4 regions of the Priestia flexa genome follow, and region 4 is predicted to be linked to each of the others. Evidence: riboswitches for the same ligand, from Rfam matches in the RefSeq annotation. Region 4 holds a riboswitch; each other region holds the start of a gene.
What was found. A riboswitch is a leader RNA that binds a small molecule or an ion and turns the genes downstream of it on or off. The one in region 4 is predicted to bind thiamine pyrophosphate.
Positions count from the first base shown of each region.

Region 1 (5,811 bases), 1.0 Mb from region 4:
CTTTCAATAAGATTCTAACTGAGTAATGACGAGCTTTTCATTTTCATGTACGATTGTGTACACTCGGTAATACTCTTTTTCTTCTGTATGTTCATTAATGGTAATGTTCATAACTTCTTTCGTTTTGACTTCGTAGCTATTTGCTTCTTTAGACGTCCATTCTAAAATTTCAACCGTTGTAAGATCTTCTCGTATTGTTCGATCATAGAGTGTTTTGACAAGCTGCTGTTGTTCGCTAAACAACGTGCTATCTTTTTCAAAATAATGTTGAATGCGATCAAACTCATTAAGATTAATTGCTTCTGTTAAATCACGTAAATACGTTTCCGTAAACGAACGAACAACCGAAGCGTCTACTTCTGTAACCTTGTTCAAATCTACATCATTATCTTCCAAAGGCAAAGTTACTGGCACATCCTCTTGAACTTCGTTAATCCGCTCTGAACTCTTTGCCAAAACACCAAATTCTCCAGAATCATCTTTAAATAGTAAGATTTTTTCTTGATTACCATGTTCATCTTCAATAGTCGTTTCTTTGTTAAACGAAACTGCTTCGTTAGGCGTTATTTTTTTCAGATATTCTAAATACTCATCTGACGAAATATCTAACGGTTTTTGACGATACGTCATTTCGTCCCATTCATTTAACTTCCAACCATCTTTTCCGTATTTCATATTCAAGTAAATAGTTGTACCTCCGTTCCCTTTTTCGTCCAGTGGCTGAATAGCTGAGATTGAAAATTGACCGGGGCGGTTGTTAATCACTTTAAAACGTACGGTTGTCGCTAGATTTGGAATAGACTGCTCATCACATTGACAGTAATAAGAAGTGGCGATTGTTTTTAGTTTCGTAGCAACTAATGAACTCGTAGCAAATTCTTTGAGCCTAGGGCTTAGCAATTGAAAATCTGCTGGTTTCTCTTCACTGTCCCATCCCTCTTGTTTACCTAAGGTATCAAATGTTTGGATAACATTTTTCAACGAATCTGTAGCAAGCTGTTTGGCTTCTTCATTTGTCACAACGGGAAGAGAAGAACTCTTTTGTGTCTCATTAGCAGACTCATCGACATCAACCAGAACGGTAGCTTCTGATTCAGGCTCTTTTGGTGTCGGAGCCGGAGCAGACTTTGTCTCACTACATGCTGACAGCACAAGCCACAGGGAACAAATTATGGCCACCATATATAGATTTCCCATTTGAATCCCCCTTTTTTCTTTTATCTTGTTTAACTTTCAAACGTGGACAGCTCAAATGCGCCTGCAGGAATCATCCATTTAGACTCAGAAGCCTTTTCTAAATGATGAATAACAAAAAGAGAATTTGCTTTTAGGGTCACGACAATTGTTCCTTTATTTCCATTATTGTCCGTATCGTAATGAATAACAGCTTGGTTATGTTTAAAAATTATGTTTTCTGCTTCTACTGTAGCTACTTCTACTGAATTTGGTGGCTTATAGGCATGAATCTTCACCGTAGCCTCTGAGCTAGAAGAAGCATAAAACTCTACGATTGGAGCACCTTTTAAGTCAGAATTGGCAGTGGACCATTTACCGTTATATTCATTTAAGCTAGCTGCTCTTGTAATAGCTGGTGCATTTGACTTCGTTTCTTCTGCTTTATCCATTGTATACGGCTCTACGCTTTTAATTCGCAATGTACCTTGATCGCTTATTAGCGTATACAATTGATTAATACTCTTTGTATAATCCTTTTTATTAGGTTGATGGATGGTGACCTCTTCAAACGTTTGTAAATTTATTTGATTTTTCTCAGCTTCATACCAGTTCACAACTTGAAACGTCTTTAGTTCTTGACGAATTCCTTGCTCCGAAAAATTATCAATTTTCATTACTTGCTGTTTATAAAACTCACTATCTTCTATTATATATGTCTGAATTGACTTAGCTGATTTATGAAGGATTCCATCATGTAAAGCCTTGAAGTAGCTATTCATAAACTGCGAGATTATTTTTTCATCTATTGTATCTGAAATATCATATCTGTACTGGTTTTCAACAACATCTTTCTTTGCTTCTTGATCATGACTTTCTATCTCTCCTGCAATCATCAAGTCCGTATCGACTTCAGTTGCTTTTTGAGCTTTTTGCTGACATCCTGCGAGTAAAAGGGATGTTGCAATCGTCATGTAAAGGAGATTACGTTTGTTCATTAACATGATTCCTTCCTACAAAAAATGGTATGTATATTCTTCCAACAAACAGACCTAGTATACCATTCTACAAAAAAACCCTCAACCCTTTCATAAAAAGAACAAAAACACTGAAAACATGTAAATTGGTTTAAAAACGCAAAAAACCTATAGGATGTTACTCCTATAGGTTTCATTCCTTTTATTTATGATGCGCGATTTAATACCACTCTTGCAGCAGACGGAATTAATACGGCTAAAATGATTAGGCAAGCAATCATGGATCCCACCATTGCTAGTCCATTCATCGTAAATGAATACCATAATGCAGATACTCCTTTTGGTGCATAAGAGCCCCAAAAAATAATCCCTGCAACAAAGTGCCAAAAATAGCGAGCAACGCTGCCGATAACAATTGCTAAAATAATAAATGTAAATGCTTTTGTTCGATTGTTAGTAGCTAAGTTCTGCTTAATAGCACCAGACAATAGCCCTGCTAGACCAATGAATGCAAATGCAATAAAATATTCGATAAATGCTTGTAGAGGTGTTAATACATAAGCAGTACCCGTGACAACTTGTAGCAATCCCCACAAAAATCCAGCTACCACGCCTGATTTAAATCCCCATCGAAAGCAAATAATGAAGATTGGTACCATGGAAAATGATATGGACACGGCAGGTGCAATTGTAATTGATGGCAATATATCAATTATCATTGCTAGAGCTGCAAAGATTGCCACTTCAATTTTCGCTTGTAAAGACATTCCTTTGTTCATCGTCTTTTCACTCCTGTTGTAAAATCATTAGTATTCAACGACAAACACAGGAGGCAGCACAAGCTGCACGCTCCACACTCCCTACGCTAGCATTAACTAACAGGTTCAAAGGGTCAGAACAATTGGTTCACTCTCAGCCATTCAGGCTCCCCCTGTGGTACGTTGATATGTATTATTAGAACGCTTTCTATTATAACATAATTCTCAAACAAGATACTATTTAATTTCACTTAAAGAATCAGTTGATAAAACAGAACATCTTGCCATTGATTGAACTTCCATCCTACTTCTTTAAATTCCCCACAAAAGGTAAATCCAAACTGTTCATGCATTTTAATACTTTTATCGTTTCCTTTTGTAATACCAGAAATAACAACGTGATGATTTAACTCTTTTGCTTGTACTAGAATAGCTTCCATTAACCTTTTACCAATTCCAAATCCTTGGTGAGCTTCATCTACATAAACGGAGAGTTCAACTGTTCGAATATATGCTTCTTTATCACGGTAGGAAGACAAAGATGCGTATCCAGCTACTTCACCATTTCGTTCAGCAACAAGCAGTGGAAACAGTTGACTTTGGTCGTGAGATTCAAACCAGCTTTTACGTTGCCCAATTGTTACAGGAGTTAAGTCAAATGTTGCTGCGCTTTGGCGTACTGACTGATTATAAATAGCCACCATTGTAGGTAAGTCTTCTGCTAAAGCTTTTCTAATTACTGTCATGATGTATCGTGCTCCTTTTTCAAAATGATGTTTCTATTGTACTTGTTTTTGTCAGAATAATCTACACAAAAAAAACTGATGCAAAAGCATCAGGCCTCATTTTATATATTGATAGGATTGCAGTACGCGTAGGGCTTCGGATGTTGAAGTAACCGTTGCAAATTCATTGTGAAGAGATGATAAGCTTAAGCGATGAACATCTTCTGCTGCAAAAGTTGTTTCACCGTCATATGATAACAGATTGAAACACGCAGTTGCATCGTGGATGACGTAAGTGCGATAACCTAAGTTTCCTGCCATGCGTGCCGTTGTAGAGACGCAATGGTTCGTTGTTAAACCTACTAGTATAAGCGTATCGTATCCGTTTTCCTTTAGATAGTTATCCAGTTCTGTTCCTATAAAACAGCTATTTTTATGCTTTCGAATTAAGTATTCATCACCAACAGGACCGAAACCTTCTTTGAAACGGAACCCTTCCGTCCCTGGAAAAAGAGGAGATGTTTCGCTTTTTGAAGCATGCTGGACATGAATAACCGGAAACTGCTGTCTCCTCCAAGCTTGTAAAAGAGTGAGCATATTATCTTCTGCATGAATATTATTACGAGTTCCCCAAGCATCTTGTTCAAAACCTTTTTGTACATCTATTATGATTAAAACAGGGTTTGATTGAATCATTCCAGTCATCAACTTCTTTCATCAAAATTTTAAAATGGAGATTACATACGTACAACCATTCACATCAGCTTTTGACGCATGCTTTGTGTGTTTTGGTAAATAAATACGATCTCCCGCTTCGCACCGAGTTGTTTCTCCCTCAACTGTAAAATAAATAGATCCTTTAATAATATGAAGAATCTCGTCGGTAGGGTGAGTATGACTTGGGTGTTCCTGCCCTGCAACATCATGTTGAACCTCTACATAACCGGTATGTTTTGGAAGTAGTTCATGTATAACTTCTTCAAGACCACCGCCAATTCCTTTTTTAATAAAGGCTTTTTTTAACTCCATCTCTTTCACTCCTTTTTAGCTTGAATGGACATTCTGTTGGGAACGAGTTGTTAACATCTCGCAAGAAATACTGCTTCCATTCATGATTTTCTTGATCTCCATACCATCCTAGATGAGGATGCGCTTCAACTTTGTCGTAATCTTCAAGTCGATTCCGAACCGTTTTTTGAACTTGCTGTCCCATTTTTGTATGAGGAGTCATTCCCTCAAACACCCATCTAGGCTGAAATGTAATCATGAAACTGCTGCTCTTTCGGCTTTTTCGTAATTCATGTACAGGCGTATTACAGACAACAAATATTGGCTCACCTTCAAAACAAAACTCCCATAGAGGATCGTTAGGGTTTTTGGGGATTTCTTCGGGCCAAGGCTTTCCATCAATTCGATGTAAAAATGTGAGCGTATCCCAAAACATCGTTTCATACTGAGTCATCGTACGTTTTTTATGTTCAGGCTCAAAGAACACAACAAATGATGTATAGCGACCTAATGTGCGAAAGCATGACATATATTCTTTAAGTGCATCTGCACAGAGCCTGATATCTTTATAATTATATGGTGAAGACACAAACGCAAAGCGCAGCAAATCTTTTTTTAATCCCTCTACTCCTAAAATGCAGGGGAAAGGGTTCTCTTCAGAAAGCATGTCTTGACTAAAATCACTAAAAACCGCTTTTCCCCATTCAGGAACAATAGGCGAATCCATAATTTCCTTGCTATTGAATAGCTTTTTATTTCCCATTAAAACCCTCCTTACAGATTTCCACCATATATTTTTATTAGAAACAGGGACGCTTTATGTTCGTTTTCCTTGTATTTTCCAAATTCACAAACGACCGGAATAGGAAATAAGTAAACTTTTAGAAAGAAAGGCTTTTGGTAGGAATTCCACCGATTTGCCTATAGAAGACCGTTTATCACCATAATTTTATATCCTCGTTGCAGTCAACCTCTTTTCGCAGCAGAATAAACAATGTCTTTTAAGGTTTCAGTAAACTTTTTTTGTTCATCGTAAAAAAGGCCGTGACCGCTCTTTTCAAAAGGAATTAACGTTGAACCCTCAATTCCTTTATGCATGGCTTCAGCTAAAGGAAACGGACAAATTTGATCTTTCTTTCCGTGTAAAATATACGCTTTTACAAAAATTTG
Region 1 covers NZ_CP090431.1:1,651,340-1,657,150, reverse strand. Annotated here, with positions in the region: gene LZP85_RS08390 (TcaA NTF2-like domain-containing protein) at 4-1,197, opposite strand; gene LZP85_RS08385 (TcaA NTF2-like domain-containing protein) at 1,227-2,171, opposite strand; gene thiT (energy-coupled thiamine transporter ThiT) at 2,357-2,929, opposite strand; TPP riboswitch at 2,990-3,092, opposite strand; gene LZP85_RS08375 (GNAT family N-acetyltransferase) at 3,160-3,654, opposite strand; gene LZP85_RS08370 (cysteine hydrolase family protein) at 3,751-4,329, opposite strand; gene LZP85_RS08365 (cupin domain-containing protein) at 4,351-4,662, opposite strand; gene LZP85_RS08360 (YqcI/YcgG family protein) at 4,637-5,404, opposite strand; gene LZP85_RS08355 (alpha/beta fold hydrolase) at 5,608-5,811, opposite strand, start outside.
Region 1: it holds a riboswitch for thiamine pyrophosphate, as region 4 does, so the genes downstream of both, thiT (energy-coupled thiamine transporter ThiT) here and LZP85_RS03215 (acetylornithine deacetylase) in region 4, are expected to answer to the same signal.

Region 2 (5,811 bases), 360 kb from region 4:
AATCGATTTGTTACCTGTTCATATTTCTCATTTTTACGATTTAACCCTAATAGATTAATAAAACGATTTCTAAACAAAACAACAACGGCTAGGATCGAGCCTAATTGAATGACAATCTTAAATGTATTAGCAACCTCTGGTGAAAATAGTTCTTTTGAATTCAGCCATAAATCATCTACAATAATCATGTGTCCGGTCGATGATACAGGCGCAAATTCAGTTAGACCTTCTACAATTCCTAAAATAATCGCAACAATAATTTCCCACATTTTTACTCTACCTTTCAAGATTACATAATTTTTTCATCTTCATAGCAAACGTGAATATTCGCTTTTTATCATAATTGTTTGCTGATAAAAACACAATCTTTATTTGAAGAACAAAAAAAGCCCAAACTGGGCTTTTTTTATGGACAATCTTATTTACTATATGATTTAACTTGTTTTGAGTGAACTACTTTACCTTTTAGATTATATAAGCTAAGAAGATAACCGCCCATAGCCCCAGCGATTGCTGGTACTAACCAACCAAATCCTGTGTTATACAATGGCAAAGTCTTTACAAGTCCCCCCCAAGCACCTAAGTTTAACCCTGACTGAAGACAAGCGTCCGTTACGCTTACAATTCCAACGAATAAAATAGATAAAGCATATACACCTTGCTTTCCTTTGATTAAAGAATTCGTTAATGATAGAACAATTAGCATAATAGCAACAGGGTAAATAGCTGTTAAAACTGGAACTGAAATTTTTAGAATCATGGTTAATCCTAAGTTTGCAACAAGTAAACTAAATACGGCAATTGTACTAACCCAAACCTTATATGATACTTTCGGTACTAATTGCTCAAAATACTGACTGCATGAGGTTAATAATCCAACAGAAGTTGTTAAACACGCTAGCGTAAATACAACTCCTAATAGAACAGCTCCGAACGGTCCAAAAAGCGTAAATACAATGTTCGTTAACGTTATTGCTCCATTTGCTGCATTGGCATGACTAACAGATCCTAAATATGCCAGCATAAGATAAATAATAGCTAGCAACGTTCCTGCAATTACTCCTGCACGAATAGATGATGACATAATACTTTTCGTACTAGTCATTCCTTTTTGCTTCAAAGCCATTGCAATGACAATTCCAAAGTTTAGCGCAGCAATTGTATCCATGGTCGCATAACCATCGGTAAATCCAGTAGCAAATGCTTTTGTCACATAGTTACCTGCAGGTTGACCAGCCGGCTCAAAAGGATAAGAAAGGGCACGAATAAAAATAAGTGAAATAAGAACTAATAAAACTGGCGTTAATACTTTCCCAAAGCGGTCAACAAGCTTTGAAGGCTTTAAAGCTAACCAGTAAGCAAGTGCAAAATAACAAAACGTATATCCAAACAGCGCGGCTTTTACATTTACTCCTTCAGGTAAAAAAGGCTGTACGCCCATTTCAAATGCTAAGCTTCCTGCTCGTGGGATTCCTAAAAAAGGTCCAATTGCTAAGTAAATCATGACCGTAAATACAACGGCGAAAACTGGGTGGACTCGGTTTGCTAATGATTGAAGACCATTTGATTTTGCTACAGCAATGACACCCAGGATTGGTAGCCCCACAGCCGATAAAATGAAGCCTGTAACAGCTGGCCACAATTCACTTCCAGCAGACTGTCCTAAAAATGGAGGGAAAATTAAGTTTCCTGCTCCAAAAAATAATGAGAATAGCATTAAACTAATAAACAGTGTATCTTTTCTTGATAAAGCATTCATGTGAGTTCCTCCTAGATTGTTTGTACTGCTGATTTTTCTGTCTAATGTCAATATCACTTTCCACTCGAATCACTCCTTTTTATACACAAAAAAATCCCGTCCCTAAAAAGGGACGAGATATAATTCTCGCGTTACCACCCTCGTTCTGCTAAAAACAGCAGCACTCGCCAACGTACGTGTTCATACGTGTTCCTTCTAACGGTGGACGTCCGAATATACTTACTATAAAGCTTCAGCATATTTTCTCAGAGATGATTTTCAGCTAGGAACTGTACGCTAACTTTCAGCAAACGTTAGCTCTCTGGGGAACAGTTTTCATAACCTACTCGTTCTCTTCAACGAATTTATAAGGTGTTTTAATTGAATAAAAATATTCTAACAAAACTTTTCAGATTTGTATACAAAAATTAAAATATTTTATCAATTATTTTTTTTCCCATTAATAGTCAGTCTATAAAATGAAACTTCTAGCTAATTCGTTCGTATATACTACTACATTACTTAATAGGAGGCTCTTATACATGAGCGGAAATGTACGTGTTATGAAATGGCTAACGGCTGGGTATGAAGCATTTTTAGGTATTCCTCTAATTGGTGGTGCATTCATCATAAGCTTTTCATGGGGACCTTTAGTATTTGCTTTTTTCCTACATGCAATTGCTCTATTTTTATCTCATAAAGAAGGTCGTTCAGCTTACGGAAATATTTTGGGTATGGTGACATCATTTGTCGGCGTAATCCCAGTTGTGGGAATGGTTATGCATATTATTACCGCTATTGTTATTGCATTTGAAGCAGCAAAAAGATAAATAACCGCTTGCATTTTTTCCTAATGATGGTAGAATGAAGTCGTCAATTAAATGATTTTCTACTAGGGGTGTCTGATTACACAGACTGAGAGAAGAGTTATTGTGCTCTTTAACCCTTTGAACCTGATTTGGGTTATACCAACGTAGGGAAGTAGTCTTGAAAGAACGGTGTTTTATGCTGTTTTCTTTTTTGTCTATTCCATCGGGCTCTTACATAGAGCCCGATTTTTTTGTTCGGTATAGCTTATTTTCTCAAAATCTACTAGCATAATGGAGGAATAAGTATGTCTAAAGAACAAGTAATCATTTCAATGCAACAGCCGTTTCCAAACAGTAAAAAAGTATACGTGCAAGGGACTCGAAGTGATATTCAAGTACCGATGCGCGAAATCCACCTTTCCCCCACTGTAAACGACCGCGGTGAAGAGCAAAACACCCCCGTTCGCGTTTACGATACAAGCGGCGTATACACCGATCCAGCCTATAGTGTAGATTTAGAAAAAGGACTGCCACCTTTACGCAAACCATGGATTGCAGAACGAAACGATACTTTTTCCTATGCTGGCCGTACCGTTCAAGCAAGAGATAACGGCTATAAAGAAGGCGATCAACGGAACGAAACGAAAAGCTTTCCCCTTATTAATTATTCACCACAAAAAGCAAAGGATGACAGAAACGTCACCCAAATGCATTATGCAAAAAAAGGAATTATCACTCCTGAAATGGAATTTATCGCAATTCGTGAGCAAATGAGTGCAGAAACGATTCGTGAAGAAGTTGCAGCAGGGCGTGCAATCATTCCCTGCAATATTAACCATCCAGAAGTTGAACCAATGATTATTGGAACAAAGTTTCACGTGAAAATTAATGCAAATATCGGAAACTCTGCTGTTCATTCATCAATTGAAGATGAAGTTGAAAAGATGACGTGGGCTACAAGGTGGGGAGCAGATACAATTATGGATCTTTCAACTGGTAAAGACATTCATAAGACGCGCGAATGGATTATTCGAAATTCACCCGTTCCTGTTGGCACTGTCCCAATCTATCAAGCTTTAGAGAAAGTTAATGGCATAGCAGAAGACCTATCTTGGGAGGTTTATCGTGATACACTCATTGAACAAGCAGAACAAGGAGTTGATTACTTTACAATTCATGCAGGCGTACTGTTGCGCTATATTCCACTAACTGCTACGCGAACAACCGGTATTGTCTCACGGGGTGGTTCCATTTTGGCTCAATGGTGCTTAGCACATCACCAAGAAAACTTTTTGTATACACACTTTGAAGAGATTTGCGAAATTTGTAAGCAATATGATATCTCAATCTCACTGGGAGATGGCCTGCGCCCTGGTTCAATTGCTGATGCGAACGACGAAGCTCAATTTGCAGAGCTTGATACGCTTGGCGAATTAACAACAATTGCGTGGAAGCATGATGTTCAAGTAATGATTGAGGGTCCTGGACATGTGCCAATGCATCTGATTAAAGAGAACGTTGACCGACAAATGGAAGTTTGCCACGAAGCACCATTCTATACCCTGGGACCACTAACAACTGATATAGCACCGGGCTATGACCACATTACGTCTGGTATTGGAGCTGCAATGATTGGGTGGTTTGGTACAGCAATGCTTTGTTATGTAACCCCAAAAGAACATTTAGGCCTCCCGAATAAAGAAGATGTTCGCGAAGGTGTAATTACCTATAAAATTGCTGCTCATGCTGCTGATCTTGCAAAAGGTCACCCAGGTGCCCAAATTCGTGATAACGCGCTTTCAAAAGCTCGATTTGAGTTTAGATGGCATGACCAATTTAATTTATCGTTAGATCCTGACCGAGCTCGAGAATACCATGATGAAACACTACCAGCAGAAGGTGCTAAAACCGCTCACTTCTGTTCCATGTGTGGACCTAAGTTCTGTTCAATGAGAATTTCTCACGATATTAGACAGCTAGCGGATGAAAAACAGCTCGTTGATTTCGCTAAACAAGGCATGAAAGAAAAATCACAGGAATTTATTGAAAAAGGATCTAAACTTTACTCTTAATAAAAAACACCGAGATAGGTAGCTATTTATCTCGGTGTCTATTGTTTCAAAATAAGTCTTTTAAAGAAAAAGAGCAGCTTAACTAAAATCCATCCGACAAGTGTTCCAATTGAATTTAATAGAATATCATCAATATCAAAGACTCGCTCTGTTAACTCATATTGTAAAATTTCAATAGTAAAACTAATTAAAAAACCCGTCACAAACACTTGAATAAATCCATCAAATGATTTCATAAAAAGTGGTATAAACATTCCAACCGGAGCAAACATTACAATATTACCTAATACATTCACCACTGCTAGCTCCAAGTTTCCACTGTCCCACATGAGCTTAATTGTACTGAATAAGCTTAAATTCATAGCTTGCCCATATACTTGCTCATTTTCTTTAATTAGCGTTACGTAAATAAGTGCCACACCATATATAATAAACAGGAAAAACAATCCTTGTTTTACTTTTTTCTTTGTCTTATCCGTCATGCTTTTTCCACACCTTTTCTGTCCTTGCCGTCTGCTTTTACTTCTATCATATTGTACATGCTATGTATTTATGAAACATTCAGCTTACCTTATCCTATCACGTTACCTCTTTTTCTGGATATCAAACTTTAAAAATAAAGAGACTGGGACACAATGAAATGATTCCTTCTCAAAGATGAATCATTACTTTGTTATAATAGCTAGGTTGTAAGAACAAGTTCGTTCCCTTGCATTAGTTTTTTAAACTTGTTTTCGAGCCAACAAAAAAATACCCAAACTATCAAAAGCAGTTAACTTGTGATAGTTGGGATATATCATTAACTGAAATACTTACGTCTCAGCCTCTTGTAATTAATTAATGATTCCTCTATGAATCACTTCAACGGTTACATCCGGTTTAATATCAATTTGAGCATAATCCTTTTTCCATTCTAATTCTTTCCATACATCGGGGTGGTAAGCCATTAGTTCTCTTCCTACCTCTAAGAAATCACAGTTTGCTTTTTGAAGCTTTTCGACAACTTTCTCAGCTTTATTTTGAACATTTTTGTTAATATGATTTTCAATTTCTTTAATAAGATCTTCTGATCCAACTTCTCCATACGTAAACTCAGTAATACTGACTTTTAGTGAAATGAAATCGTAGCAATATATAATGCTGGTAGACTGATTGCCACAAAAAAACTAAAGATCCTCAACAATCGAAAGAA
Region 2 covers NZ_CP090431.1:267,994-273,804, reverse strand. Annotated here, with positions in the region: gene LZP85_RS01475 (undecaprenyl-diphosphate phosphatase) at 1-269, opposite strand, end outside; gene brnQ (branched-chain amino acid transport system II carrier protein) at 419-1,759, opposite strand; T-box leader at 1,865-2,107, opposite strand; gene LZP85_RS01465 (hypothetical protein) at 2,281-2,568, shown strand; TPP riboswitch at 2,623-2,735, shown strand; gene thiC (phosphomethylpyrimidine synthase ThiC) at 2,853-4,619, shown strand; gene LZP85_RS01455 (VanZ family protein) at 4,658-5,101, opposite strand; gene LZP85_RS01450 (Ger(x)C family spore germination C-terminal domain-containing protein) at 5,453-5,677, opposite strand; gene LZP85_RS01445 (spore germination protein) at 5,728-5,811, opposite strand, start outside.
Region 2: it holds a riboswitch for thiamine pyrophosphate, as region 4 does, so the genes downstream of both, thiC (phosphomethylpyrimidine synthase ThiC) here and LZP85_RS03215 (acetylornithine deacetylase) in region 4, are expected to answer to the same signal.

Region 3 (5,811 bases), 320 kb from region 4:
CCCCAAGATTGGTTAAATAGGTGGCACTAGAAGATTTTCCAGAGCTCGCAGCAACCTCATAGCCCAGCGTTGATAAAATAGAAATCGCAAAGCTTCCCACACCACCTGTAGCGCCAGTGACTAGGACAGGACCATCTTGTGGTTTCAAGCCCGAATCAATTAGCTTCTTTACAGATAAAGCAGCCGTAAAACCAGCTGTTCCAATTATCATAGCTTCTTTTAAGGTTAATCCATCGGGAAGAGGAACAATCCAGTCGGCAGGAATACGAGCGTATTCACTATAGCCACCGTAATGAGACACTCCAATTTCATAGCTGGTTGCAATCACTTCATCACCGCTTTTAAAGCGAGGGTTATCCGAAGTAACAACCGTACCTGCTAAATCAATTCCTGGTACAAATGGATACGCTTTGACGATATTTCCATTGGGAATGCTAGCTAGGCTATCCTTATAATTGATACCTGAATAGTGAACTTTAATGAGGACATCACCTTGTGGTAAATCATCAAGTGTGAGCGTTTTGATATGAGAACGAACCTGTTCTTCTTCTTTTGTTAATACAAGAGCTTTAAAATTTTGCATGTCGTCTTGTCTCCTTTCATATCATAAATCTTATGTTTATTATAAAACACAAAAATTCAAAAGTATAATGTAATGCAGATAATGAAAAAGACTGCGGTTAAGCAGCCTTTTACTGAATCATATTTAAAAAGCGACGAGTTCGCTCTTCTTTAGGTTTTTGGAAGATCTCTTCTGGTGTTCCACGCTCCATAATAACGCCTTGGTCCATAAAGATTACTTCATCTGCCACTTCGCGAGCAAAGCGCATTTCATGTGTAACCACGACCATGGTCATACCTTCTTTTGCTAAATCTTTCATAGCTTTTAGCACATCACCTACAAGCTCAGGGTCTAAAGCAGATGTAGGCTCATCAAATAGCATGACTTTAGGATCCATAGCCATTGCACGAGCGATACCCACGCGCTGCTGTTGTCCTCCTGATAATTGAAATGGATAAAAGTTCACTTTGTCTCCTAGACCAACTTTTTGTAGTAGGGAAACAGCGCGCTCTTTTGCCTTTTGTTTTGGAACACCTTTTACAATAACAGGTCCTTCCATGACATTTTCAAGCGCTGTTTTGTGAGGAAACAAATTGTAGCTTTGAAAAACCATTCCCGTTAAGCTGCGAAAAGACGTTATCTTTTGCTTCGGTAAATTTTTCTCAAAGCTGACTTCTTGGTTATCGATGATGATTTTACCATTAGTAGGAAGTTCCAGTAAGTTTAAACAGCGAAGAAACGTTGTTTTTCCGGAACCTGAAGGACCAATTAGAACCACTACTTTACCTTGCTCTATGTTTAAATCAATTCCTCGCAATACGTGTAAATCATCAAATGATTTATGAAGGTTCGTAATGTTAATCACGCTAATAAACTCCTTTTTTAATACGGTTATCTATCTTGAGACATAACGGTCAAGCTTTGCTTCAATGCGTCCTTGAACAATGGAAAGAATGGTACACATAATCCAATATAAGAGAGCTGCTTCCGTATAAAGTAGTAAAAATTCATAGTTTGTGGCCGCAATCTCTTGTGCTCGACGAAACATTTCGGTTACTAAAATAAGAGATGCTAACGACGTATCTTTAATAAGGCTAATGAATGAATTTGATAGCGGTGGAATCGATACGCGCGCGGCTTGAGGTAAAATAATACGTTTTAAAGCTTGAGCGTATGTCATGCCGATTGAATAGCCAGCTTCCCATTGACCTTTAGGAATGGATAAGATGGCAGCACGAATAATCTCAGATGCGTATGCACCCACGTTTAATGAAAAGCCAATGATTGCAGCAATAAATGGATCAATTGTAATGTCTAGCGTTGGCAATCCATAGAAAATAATAAATAATTGCACAAGTAAAGGTGTCCCACGAATAAGTGACACGTATACGCGCGCAATTATATTAAATATTTTTATAGAAGATAAGCGACCAAGCGCTGTAAGAATAGCTAAAATAAGGCCTAATACAAATGAAATAAGCGTTAGTGGAATGGTATATTGAATAGCTCCCTCTATCATTGGATAGAGGGAGGATTGAGCGATAGAGAGTAAGCGCTCTGCACGCTCAGGGTCAGTAAAGATACTATTTAGGAGAAACATCTTCACCAAACCATTTCTCAGAAATTTTAGCGTATGTGCCGTCTTCTTGCATATCTGCTAAAGCTTTATTTACTTCTTCCACTAACTTACCGCTATCTTTGCGAAACATTAATCCACTTGCTGATGCGTCTTCTGCTTCATCCACAATTTTTACAGGTGCATTTGGACGCTGCTTTTTATAGTCTAAGAATGATAATTTATCATTAATTGTACCGTCTACACGTTTTGAAACGATTAGTTCTGCTGATTGCGTGAATCCTTCAACACCCACGAGCTCAGCTTCATATTTTTTTGCTAAATCAGCATAGTTACTTGTGAGTGATTGTGCTGATTTTTTACCTTTCATGTCTTCAAATGATTTAACATCATTATTGTCTTCACGAACAACCAGCACCGCTGCAGACTCAATGTATGGGTCAGAGAAGTCGTATTTTTCTTCACGGTCTGGGCGAATTCCAACTTGGTTAGCAATCATGTCAAAGCGCTTTGCGTCTAGACCAGCAAACATTCCATCCCACTGTGTTTCTTTAAATTCAGCTTTCACGCCAAGACGTTTTGCAACTTCTTGTGCAATTTCAACGTCAAAGCCTGTTAGCTTATTAGCGTCGTCATGGAACGTAAATGGAGGATACGTACCTTCTGTTCCAATTGTCAGAACGCCATCCTCTTTTACTTTTTCGTATAAATCTTGATCACTTTTACTTGCGTTATTTGTTTCTTTGTCATTTGAGCCACAAGCTGCTAGGACAACTGTGAACGCTAATAAAAGGAATAAAAATGCAACTGATTTTTTCATTTTTTGTTAAACCCCCAGTAATTTGATAGGAATTATATTTCTTGATAGCGTAATTGATATTAAACAAGAAGAAGTTAAAAGTCAATAAAAAAACTTCTAATAGATAGTATGGCTTTTCTCAATGGGTTTATGTACTTTGTAGACCATCAGAAAAAGGGTGAAGACTAAAAAAGGAAGAGGGGGCTTAGCACATTTAAGATGATTAGTTTAAGGGTAAAAAGGAAAGGGAATAAGTAGATAGCCGATGATACTTTAACAAACGTGACGCTCTTCTCTTATCGTTTTTGGGACAATTGTTTTATTTTGATCAGATATTCCTTACTCATACTCGAAACTTGTTATAATAGAGAGAAGAGCATTGAAATTAGGATTTGAAAAGTGGAGATAAGTTTAATGAGAAAACGTGAAGTATGGAAATATATTTTATTGATTGTAACAATTGCGGGACAAGTCATTAGTTTTATCTTTTTAATGGTCAACAGTATAGCTGCTTTGTTATTCTACGGATTTTATATTTTAACATTTGCCATCTTACTGAGCTCATTTCTGTGGGAAGAGCATAGGGAAAAAGAAAAAGAGCTCGAAGATTATTAGCTCAATACATGAGAAAAACGGTCCAGTAGGTTGTAATCACTCACAAATATGTTATACTTCTAAATGAAAAGTGAAAATATTAGAAAAAATCACTAGGGGAGCCTTTATGGCTGAGACGAAAAATTCGGACCCTTTGAACCTGATCTGGTTTGTACCAGCGTAGGGAAGTGGATGAGCCATGTTTACATAATTAATGCATGCCAAACCACTCTACGTTGTAGAGTGGTTTTTTACGTTTATGTCGAAATAAAGGTGAGGATGCTATGGTACCCAAGTTACACGCTGTGTCAACAGGGAAACAGCCTCTTGAACAGCTTTTGAAAATTATCAGAGACATTGAACCATATGTAGGAGCTATCCATATTCGAGAAAAAGAGCGAACGGCACGAGAGTTAGAAGTGCTTATTGGAGACCTGAAAAAAGAAGTTCCGGCTTCAAAGCTAATTGTTAACGATCGAGTAGATGTAGCTTTTGCTGCTCAAGTCAAAGGTGTGCATTTGGCTTATCACAGTCTAAGTGCTCAAGGAGTAAAAGCACATTTTCAGCAATTGATTGTTGGTAAATCTGTACACAGCGTTAAAGAAGCAAAGGAAGCTGAACAATCAGGCGTCGACTATGTCATTTATGGTCATATCTATCCATCGCAATCAAAACTGGGTCAAACACCTCGGGGACTTGAACAGCTGAAACAAGTCGTTGATTCAGTGCAGATACCGGTAATTGCAATCGGGGGAGTTATGCCTTGCAATGTAAGAGAGGTATTGAGTACAGGGGCACATGGCGTCGCTGTCATGGCTGGTGTATTTAAAGATGAAAACCCGTTACAAGCGGCAAAGGAATACGGTGAACAACTACGAAAGTGGAGTGATACATATGGAGGCACATTATGATGCGCTCGTTATTGGTGGTGGAGTCATTGGAGCTTCAACCGCGTATCAGCTTTCTAAAATGGGGTATAAGGTAGCCATTTTGGAAAAAAATCAGATTGGTTGTGAAGCATCGGGAGCAGCTGCTGGAATATTAGGAGCACAAGCTGAAATTGATGAAGAAGGGCCTCTTTTGGAACTAGCCATTCGAAGTAGAGCACTTTTTCCGAATCTGGTAGCTGAATTAAAAGAAAAAACAAATATTGATGTTGAGCTCATTCAAAAAGGCTTGTTAAAAGTAGCAACAACTGAAGCTGAAGCAAACGTGCTACAAGACAAAGCGGAGCGCCACAGACGGTGGGATTCAGACGTTAGGTGGTTATCTCCTGACGCAGCAAGTGAAGCTGAACCGCTCTTAACCCCTGATACATACGGGGCGATTAGCATCCCAAAAGATGGACAGCTGATGCCAGCTAAGCTAACTCATGCTTTGGCACACGGAGCTTTATACCATCAAGCGGCAATTTATGAGAACTGTCATGTCCATCACTTTATATACGATAACAAAAAGGTAGTTGGCGTTCGGACATCAGCGGGCAACTTTTACAGCGACCAAGTGATGGTAAGTGCAGGTGCTTGGACAAAAGAGCTGGTGGCCGCTATTCATCCAAAGCATCTGTTTCCTATTAAAGGTGAGTGTATATCTCTCACGACGAATCAGCCAAGCATTCAAAAGACTATTTTTTTAGATGAAGGATTTTATATTGTTCCAAAAGCAGGAGGAAGAGTAGTGATTGGAGCTACAAAGCGCGCCCATGATTACACGAAGCACGTATCTGCAGAAGCTATTGAATTTCTAATTAGCAAAGCGATTTCTCTCGTTCCATCACTTGCAAATGCATCGTTTGAAAAAGCATGGGCAGGACTTCGTCCGCAAACCGTAGATGGGTGGCCGTATTTAGGACAGCACCCTGAGCTAGATAATGTTTACTTAGCTTGTGGGCACTACCGAAACGGTATTTTACTAAGTGCGATTACAGGGAAAATTATGGCGGAACAAATGATGGGTGAACATCCAAAACATTCCTTTTTTACGGCTTTTCGCTTACAAAGAGAAATGGAGGGAACGTATTGAACTTAATAATTAATGGGAAAAGCGTTGATATAGATTCCTCAATTCAGACGGTTTCTCAACTATTGGAATCAAGAGATTTACACGAGAAAGTGGTTATTGTCGAGTTAAATAAAAAAATTTTACAAAAGCAAGATCATGAAAAAGCGTTGCTATCAGAAGGCGATTTATTAGAGATTGTTTCATTTGTAGGAGGAGGATGAAAGTTATGTTGAAAATAGGAAAATATGAATTTGCATCTCGTTTGCTTTTAGGTACAGG
Region 3 covers NZ_CP090431.1:309,169-314,979, forward strand. Annotated here, with positions in the region: gene LZP85_RS01620 (acrylyl-CoA reductase family protein) at 1-583, opposite strand, end outside; gene LZP85_RS01625 (amino acid ABC transporter ATP-binding protein) at 693-1,427, opposite strand; gene LZP85_RS01630 (amino acid ABC transporter permease) at 1,458-2,162, opposite strand; gene LZP85_RS01635 (amino acid ABC transporter substrate-binding protein) at 2,146-2,958, opposite strand; gene LZP85_RS01640 (hypothetical protein) at 3,352-3,552, shown strand; TPP riboswitch at 3,637-3,735, shown strand; gene tenI (thiazole tautomerase TenI) at 3,816-4,442, shown strand; gene thiO (glycine oxidase ThiO) at 4,426-5,553, shown strand; gene thiS (sulfur carrier protein ThiS) at 5,550-5,753, shown strand; gene LZP85_RS01660 (thiazole synthase) at 5,759-5,811, shown strand, end outside.
Region 3: it holds a riboswitch for thiamine pyrophosphate, as region 4 does, so the genes downstream of both, tenI (thiazole tautomerase TenI) here and LZP85_RS03215 (acetylornithine deacetylase) in region 4, are expected to answer to the same signal.

Region 4 (5,811 bases):
TAGCGTCTTTCCCACAAGCTGCCGTTACTACTACTAAAAGCAGCAGTGATAAACTAACTAGCCATTTTTTCATTTAAATTTCCTCCACTTCAGTGATTTACGTTCAATCCATGTAATGCCAATAAAAGAGATGATGCCGATAAGGGATAACACAACGATTGGAGCGAATACACCAGCCCCATCAAACTGTGTCATCATCCGTCGACTGAAATAACCTAAACCGGCTTGTGCACCGAGCCATTCACCGATTGCAGCGCCAATAACGCTTAAGGTTACCGCTACTTTTAAACCTGAATAAAAATGAGGTAAAGCGGCTGGAACACTTAGCTTCATAAAAAGATCTCGTTTAGTCGCTCCCATTGTTTTTAAAAGTTCAACGTGTTCACGTCTCGTTGAGCGAAGACCATCAAACGTGTTAACGGTAATGGGGAAAAACGTAATTAAGACCGTTACAACTACTTTGCTCCAGATTGAATAGCCAAACCAAAGTACAAAAATAGGCGCTAGCGCTATGATTGGAATGGTTTGCGAAGCTACTAAAATAGGATAGATAGCCCGCTCAATGGTTTTGTTGTTATTCATCCAAATCGCAACCACCACGCCTACAACAATTGAAATAGCTAAACCTATTAAAATAATCCGTAGCGTTGAAGGTAAATGTTCAATGAACAGCACATCTTTTAGCTCCCATATTCTCACGCACACCTCAACTGGAGATGGTAAAATAAAGGGCATCGCCACAACATAAGCGATAACCTGCCAAATAAGCAGCAACATGAGCGTTAAAATAATAGATGAACTCCACTCTTTTACCTTCTTCATGCATCCACCTTCATTCTGAGCTCTTCCATCAGTTGATGCTTTAGCTTTACAATCTCTGGTCGATCTATATCCTGCAGAGACCTTGGCCTTTCAAGAGGTACCTTGACCTGCTGAAATTCCTTTAAAGGCTGCTTATCAAAGATAAAGATTCGATCTGATAAAAACAGCGCTTCCTGTACATCATGGGTGATAAACAAAATGGTTTGCTTACGCTTTTGCCACTGTTCAAGCAGCCACTCCTGCATGGATAGACGAGTAATGGCATCCAAGGCACTAAACGGTTCATCTAGCAAAAGTACGTTTGACCCGCTTAGCACGCTACGAAGAAACGAAACCCGCTGCTTCATTCCTCCTGATAAATTGGCTGGAAATCGATGTTCATACCCTTCTAACCCAAATTCACTTAGCAGCTCTTTTACTTGTGTATATGCTTTTCCCTTCGCTACTCCTTTTAACTCTAAAGGTAAAGCAGCGTTATCTAGAATCGTCCTCCAAGGTAAAAGAAGATCTTCTTGGGGCATGTATCCCACATGACCCAATCTACTATGATGCTGCTGACCATTAATTAAAATCCTTCCGGTCTGCTCTATCTCTAACCCGGTAATGAGTCGAAAAAGCGTGCTCTTTCCTGAACCGCTTGCACCAACAATGCTGACAAACTCTCCTTCTTTAATATCAAAATTAAGAGATTCTAAGATTGCTCCTCTGCTTTCTTCATATGAGAAAGTCACCTTTTCAAACTCCAAAGCTTTTTTATACATGAACAGGCCACATCGCTTTTTCATAAGCCATATCCCAGAATAAGTATTCAAAGCGCGTCGTATTAATAAAGATTTCTTCTAGCTTGTTAAGCTCTGCTTCTGATTTTCCTTCTGCTAGCTGATCCATTAGATCAATGCACCAAATCGCAAGCTCACCAAATTCAGCTGAGCTGTACATGTGAATCCACTCACTATAAAGCTCATGAGCTGCTCCAGGCTGAGTGGAAAGCTCTTTGCCAATTTCCCAATAGCTCCACATGCACGGGAGCAGTGCGGCAACAAGCTCAGCTAGCGTTCCGTTTTGAGAAACGTGAAGCATATAGTGCGTGTAAGCAAGCGTTGTTGGCGCGGGCTCTGCTGTTTCTAGTTCTTCAGGAGTAATTAAAAAACGTTTTGCATATTGTCTATGTAGCTCCATCTCTTCGTTGATTGTTGAATGTAATAACGCTGCAAATTTCCCCATCGTTTGAACATCTGTTGCTTTTACTGCTCCAAGTGCAAATAGCTTCGCATAATCAATTAAATACACGTAATCTTGTACCATATAAAAGCGAAACTTCTCTTGCTCTAACGTCCCTTCTCCCATCCCCTTTACAAAGGGATGCTCATGCGTTTGCTTCCAAATAGGCTTTACTTTTTCATATAAACGTTCACTGAATCTCATTAGGCACTCTCCTTTTTTGTATGTAGCCACTCATAAATAAACTGAACCATCACTTTCGTGTAATCGAGTAATTGATCAACGGACAGCTTTTCATTAACAGCGTGTGCTTCCGTTAATTCGCCTGGGCCATAAATAGCTGTAGCTATACCTGCATCAGCTAGCCAGCCACCGTCCGTAACCGTTGGAGAGACGTTGACTTTCGCTTCTTTCATTGTCACTTCTCTATGAGCACTGACTAACGAGTGAACTGCTGGGTGATTTCTATCTACTTCAAATGCAGGGAAAATTTCACCTCTATCTTCAATCATTGATGTTCCTCCCCACTTAAACGTTGGGAGATTTTCTCTTAGCCACCGATCTGCTTTTGCAACCTGTAACAGATGGTCTTCTACTTCTTTCGCTACTTCTTCATACGATTCATTTGGATAATAATGAACGGTCACCCACAGCCTGCACTCATCTGCGATAAACGCTGCGTGGCGACCACCTTCAATAACCGCTGGATTGATTGTATTTGTTCCAGGCGGAAAGCCAGGGTAGCTTTTGACAACAGCCCAGTGGCGCTCTAACTCTTGTAGTGCACCAATTAATTTCGTCATTTTTTCAATTGCACTGGCTCCCAACAAACCGCCGCCGGCATGAATCATTTGTCTTCTTGTGGCATCATGATATGTTTGCTTACTTTTCACAGTTATCCACCCGGTAATGACTCCACCTTGACCTTGGATTTGCAAATCACTTGTATCAACCACAACCGCAAAGTCTGCGCTATATCCTCGCTTGCAGCATTCAAGGGTACCTGCTTCTCCAACCTCTTCACCGATAACTGACTGAAACACTAAATCACCAGGAAACTCCACTCCAGCTTCACGTAGAAGCTTAATAGCAAACAGCGCACCAGCGAGTCCGCCTTTCATATCGGCAGCGCCTCTCCCCGTAATAAATTCTTCACCGCACCTCGCTTGAAACGGATCAGCATTCCATCCTTCGTCTTCGTTAACAGCTGCAACATCAATATGTCCATTAATAATTAAGCTCTGGTACCCACTTCGATTTGTTCCCTTTAATGTTCCAACAACGTTAGGATCATTTGGATACACGTCCCACATATCTGTTTCAAAACCATAGCTTTCCAACAGCCGCGCAATATAGCTCTGCGCTTCTTTTGTATTACGTGCAGGTGGTGCTGGTGTTTTGTAAGATATGAGCTTGGTCAAAAGTTCAATAAGCTCATCTCGTTTGTCATCTACTTGCTTTACTACATCCGTAATATTCATGCCAATTCCCTCCTTCTAAACCACATAAAAAAGCGCTTCTTTTCATAGAAAAGAAGCGCTTGAATATACACATGTATCCCTCTTACATCACGTAAAAGTCATAGATGTAGCACACAATACCTCTTTCCTACGCTAGTATTACCTAGTTCAGGTTATAAGGGTTAAGACAAGCGTCTCTCTCAGCTTTGAAAAGCACCCCTAGTGGTTTGATAATGACTATTTTTTTGTAAAACTATCTGATTATTACCTCTATTAGTTGTACCACACTACCTTATATAGTTCAATACAATTTGCAGAATTCTAATTTGACCTTCAAAGCCACAATAGCGTTATGTTTAATTCTATCGGATGCCTACTAAGTATAGAAGACTAGGGACGAGCTATTCAGCTTAAAATCCCTCCTTTTCTATACTTACTTCTTTTGACAAGTTGGACAGTAATACAACCGCCTCATATTCCGTTCCCAAAAATACACTTAGAACCATAGAAAGTGGAGCTAATGCTAGCTCCACTTTTTTAATGACTTACCTGTTCAATTACTTCTTGCAACGACTTCTCTTTCATAGAGGCAATGCGTAAGTGATACGTTTCAAACGTCAAATGTGCAGAGAGACGATTCGGCACAATTACACATTGTAAACCCGCAGCAATCGCAGCTTTTGCACCGTTGGCTGAGTCTTCAAAAGCAATGGCTTCAGAAGGTTTTACGCCTAACTTTTCAACTGTTTGCTTATAAAGAGCTGGATCTGGCTTAACTTTTTCCACGTCGCCACGCGTTTGCATCACTTCGAAATGACCAAGGAGATCTAATTCCTTTAAAAACGACGTAACCCATGCACGGTCTGAACTGCTAGCTAAACCAATTTTCAGTCCTAATTCTTTCGCTTCTTTTAAATACTCAAGAACGCCTTCACGAGCTGCAAGCTGCTTCATTTTTTCTTGGTGACGCTTTAATGACTCTTTTGCAATTTCTTCCTTCGTTAATTCACGACCAAACTGCTCATATAAAAAGTCGTAAAGCGCTTTAGTATCCGTTCCTATATAAGACGCAAACTCTTCAATTTTCAAATGTACGCCACGAGGTTCTAGCATATCGCAGTATACTTCATACCAAACTGATTCTGTATCTACAATTAATCCATCAAAGTCAAACACAATTGCTTTAATCATCTTTCATACCGCCTTTATATCTCAATTCTAGTTAATATCCTATCACGTTCTTATGAGTAGAGCTACAAATGTATATTTCAGCTAGCACATCGACATATGGATATCATTTACATTTTTCTATTTCTTTACGCTCAACTTTTCTATTTCAGTTGATGAGCAAACAATACCCCCTATATAATTAAGGTACATTTTGAACTATAGGTTCATTTTATCGAACTGTATGTACAAAAAGTTTAGAGAGCATTTACTCTTTTCCATCTCTATAGAAGGAGGAACGAACAATGAAACAAGAAGTAATTCCGGTAACTGAGATACCAAAATTCCAAACGCGTTCAGAAGAATTTTTTCCGATTGATTGGTACAAAGAAATGCTAAATCAACACCCTGTTTATTTTCACGAAGAAACAAATACATGGAACGTCTTTACATATAAGCATGTAAAAGAAGTTCTAAGCAACTATGAGTTTTTTTCAAGCGAGGGACCACGAACAACCATTTTTGTTGGGAGTCAAAAAGCCAATGAGAGTCGTTCTGGAGTTACCAAACTAACGCTGTTAGATCCACCTGATCATCGTAAAGCACGCTCTTTACTTTCTGCTGCTTTTACACCACGTAGCTTAAAGAACTGGGAGCCACGCATTCGTCAAATTGCTGCTAATCTTGTCAAAGACATCGAAGCGAATACAACTGTAGATATTGTCGAAGTTTTTGCATCGCCTTTACCTAGCTACGTGATTGCAGATTTATTCGGCGTACCGATTGAAGACCGTCACCAGTTCAAACATTGGATAGACGTATTATTTCAACCTTACGATAAAGAGCGCCTTCATGAACTCGAACAAGAAAAACAACAGGCAGCTAAAGAATATTTTGAATATCTCTATCCACTTGTCGTTCAAAAACGTTCAAATCTTGCAGATGACATTATTTCGGATTTAATTCAAGTCAATATAGATGGAGAAGGTTTCACAGACGAAGAAATTGTTCAAACAACCATGCTCTTACTTGGAGCTGGTGTTGAAACAACAAGCCACGCTATCGCCAATACGTTTTATTCATTACTATACGATCAACCTTCTTTATATCAAGAACTACGTGAAGACATGTCCCTCATACC
Region 4 covers NZ_CP090431.1:629,001-634,811, reverse strand. Annotated here, with positions in the region: gene LZP85_RS03235 (ABC transporter substrate-binding protein) at 1-73, opposite strand, end outside; gene LZP85_RS03230 (ABC transporter permease) at 70-822, opposite strand; gene LZP85_RS03225 (ABC transporter ATP-binding protein) at 819-1,583, opposite strand; gene tenA (thiaminase II) at 1,576-2,247, opposite strand; gene LZP85_RS03215 (acetylornithine deacetylase) at 2,247-3,524, opposite strand; TPP riboswitch at 3,632-3,734, opposite strand; gene LZP85_RS03210 (HAD family hydrolase) at 4,041-4,694, opposite strand; gene LZP85_RS03205 (cytochrome P450) at 4,976-5,811, shown strand, end outside.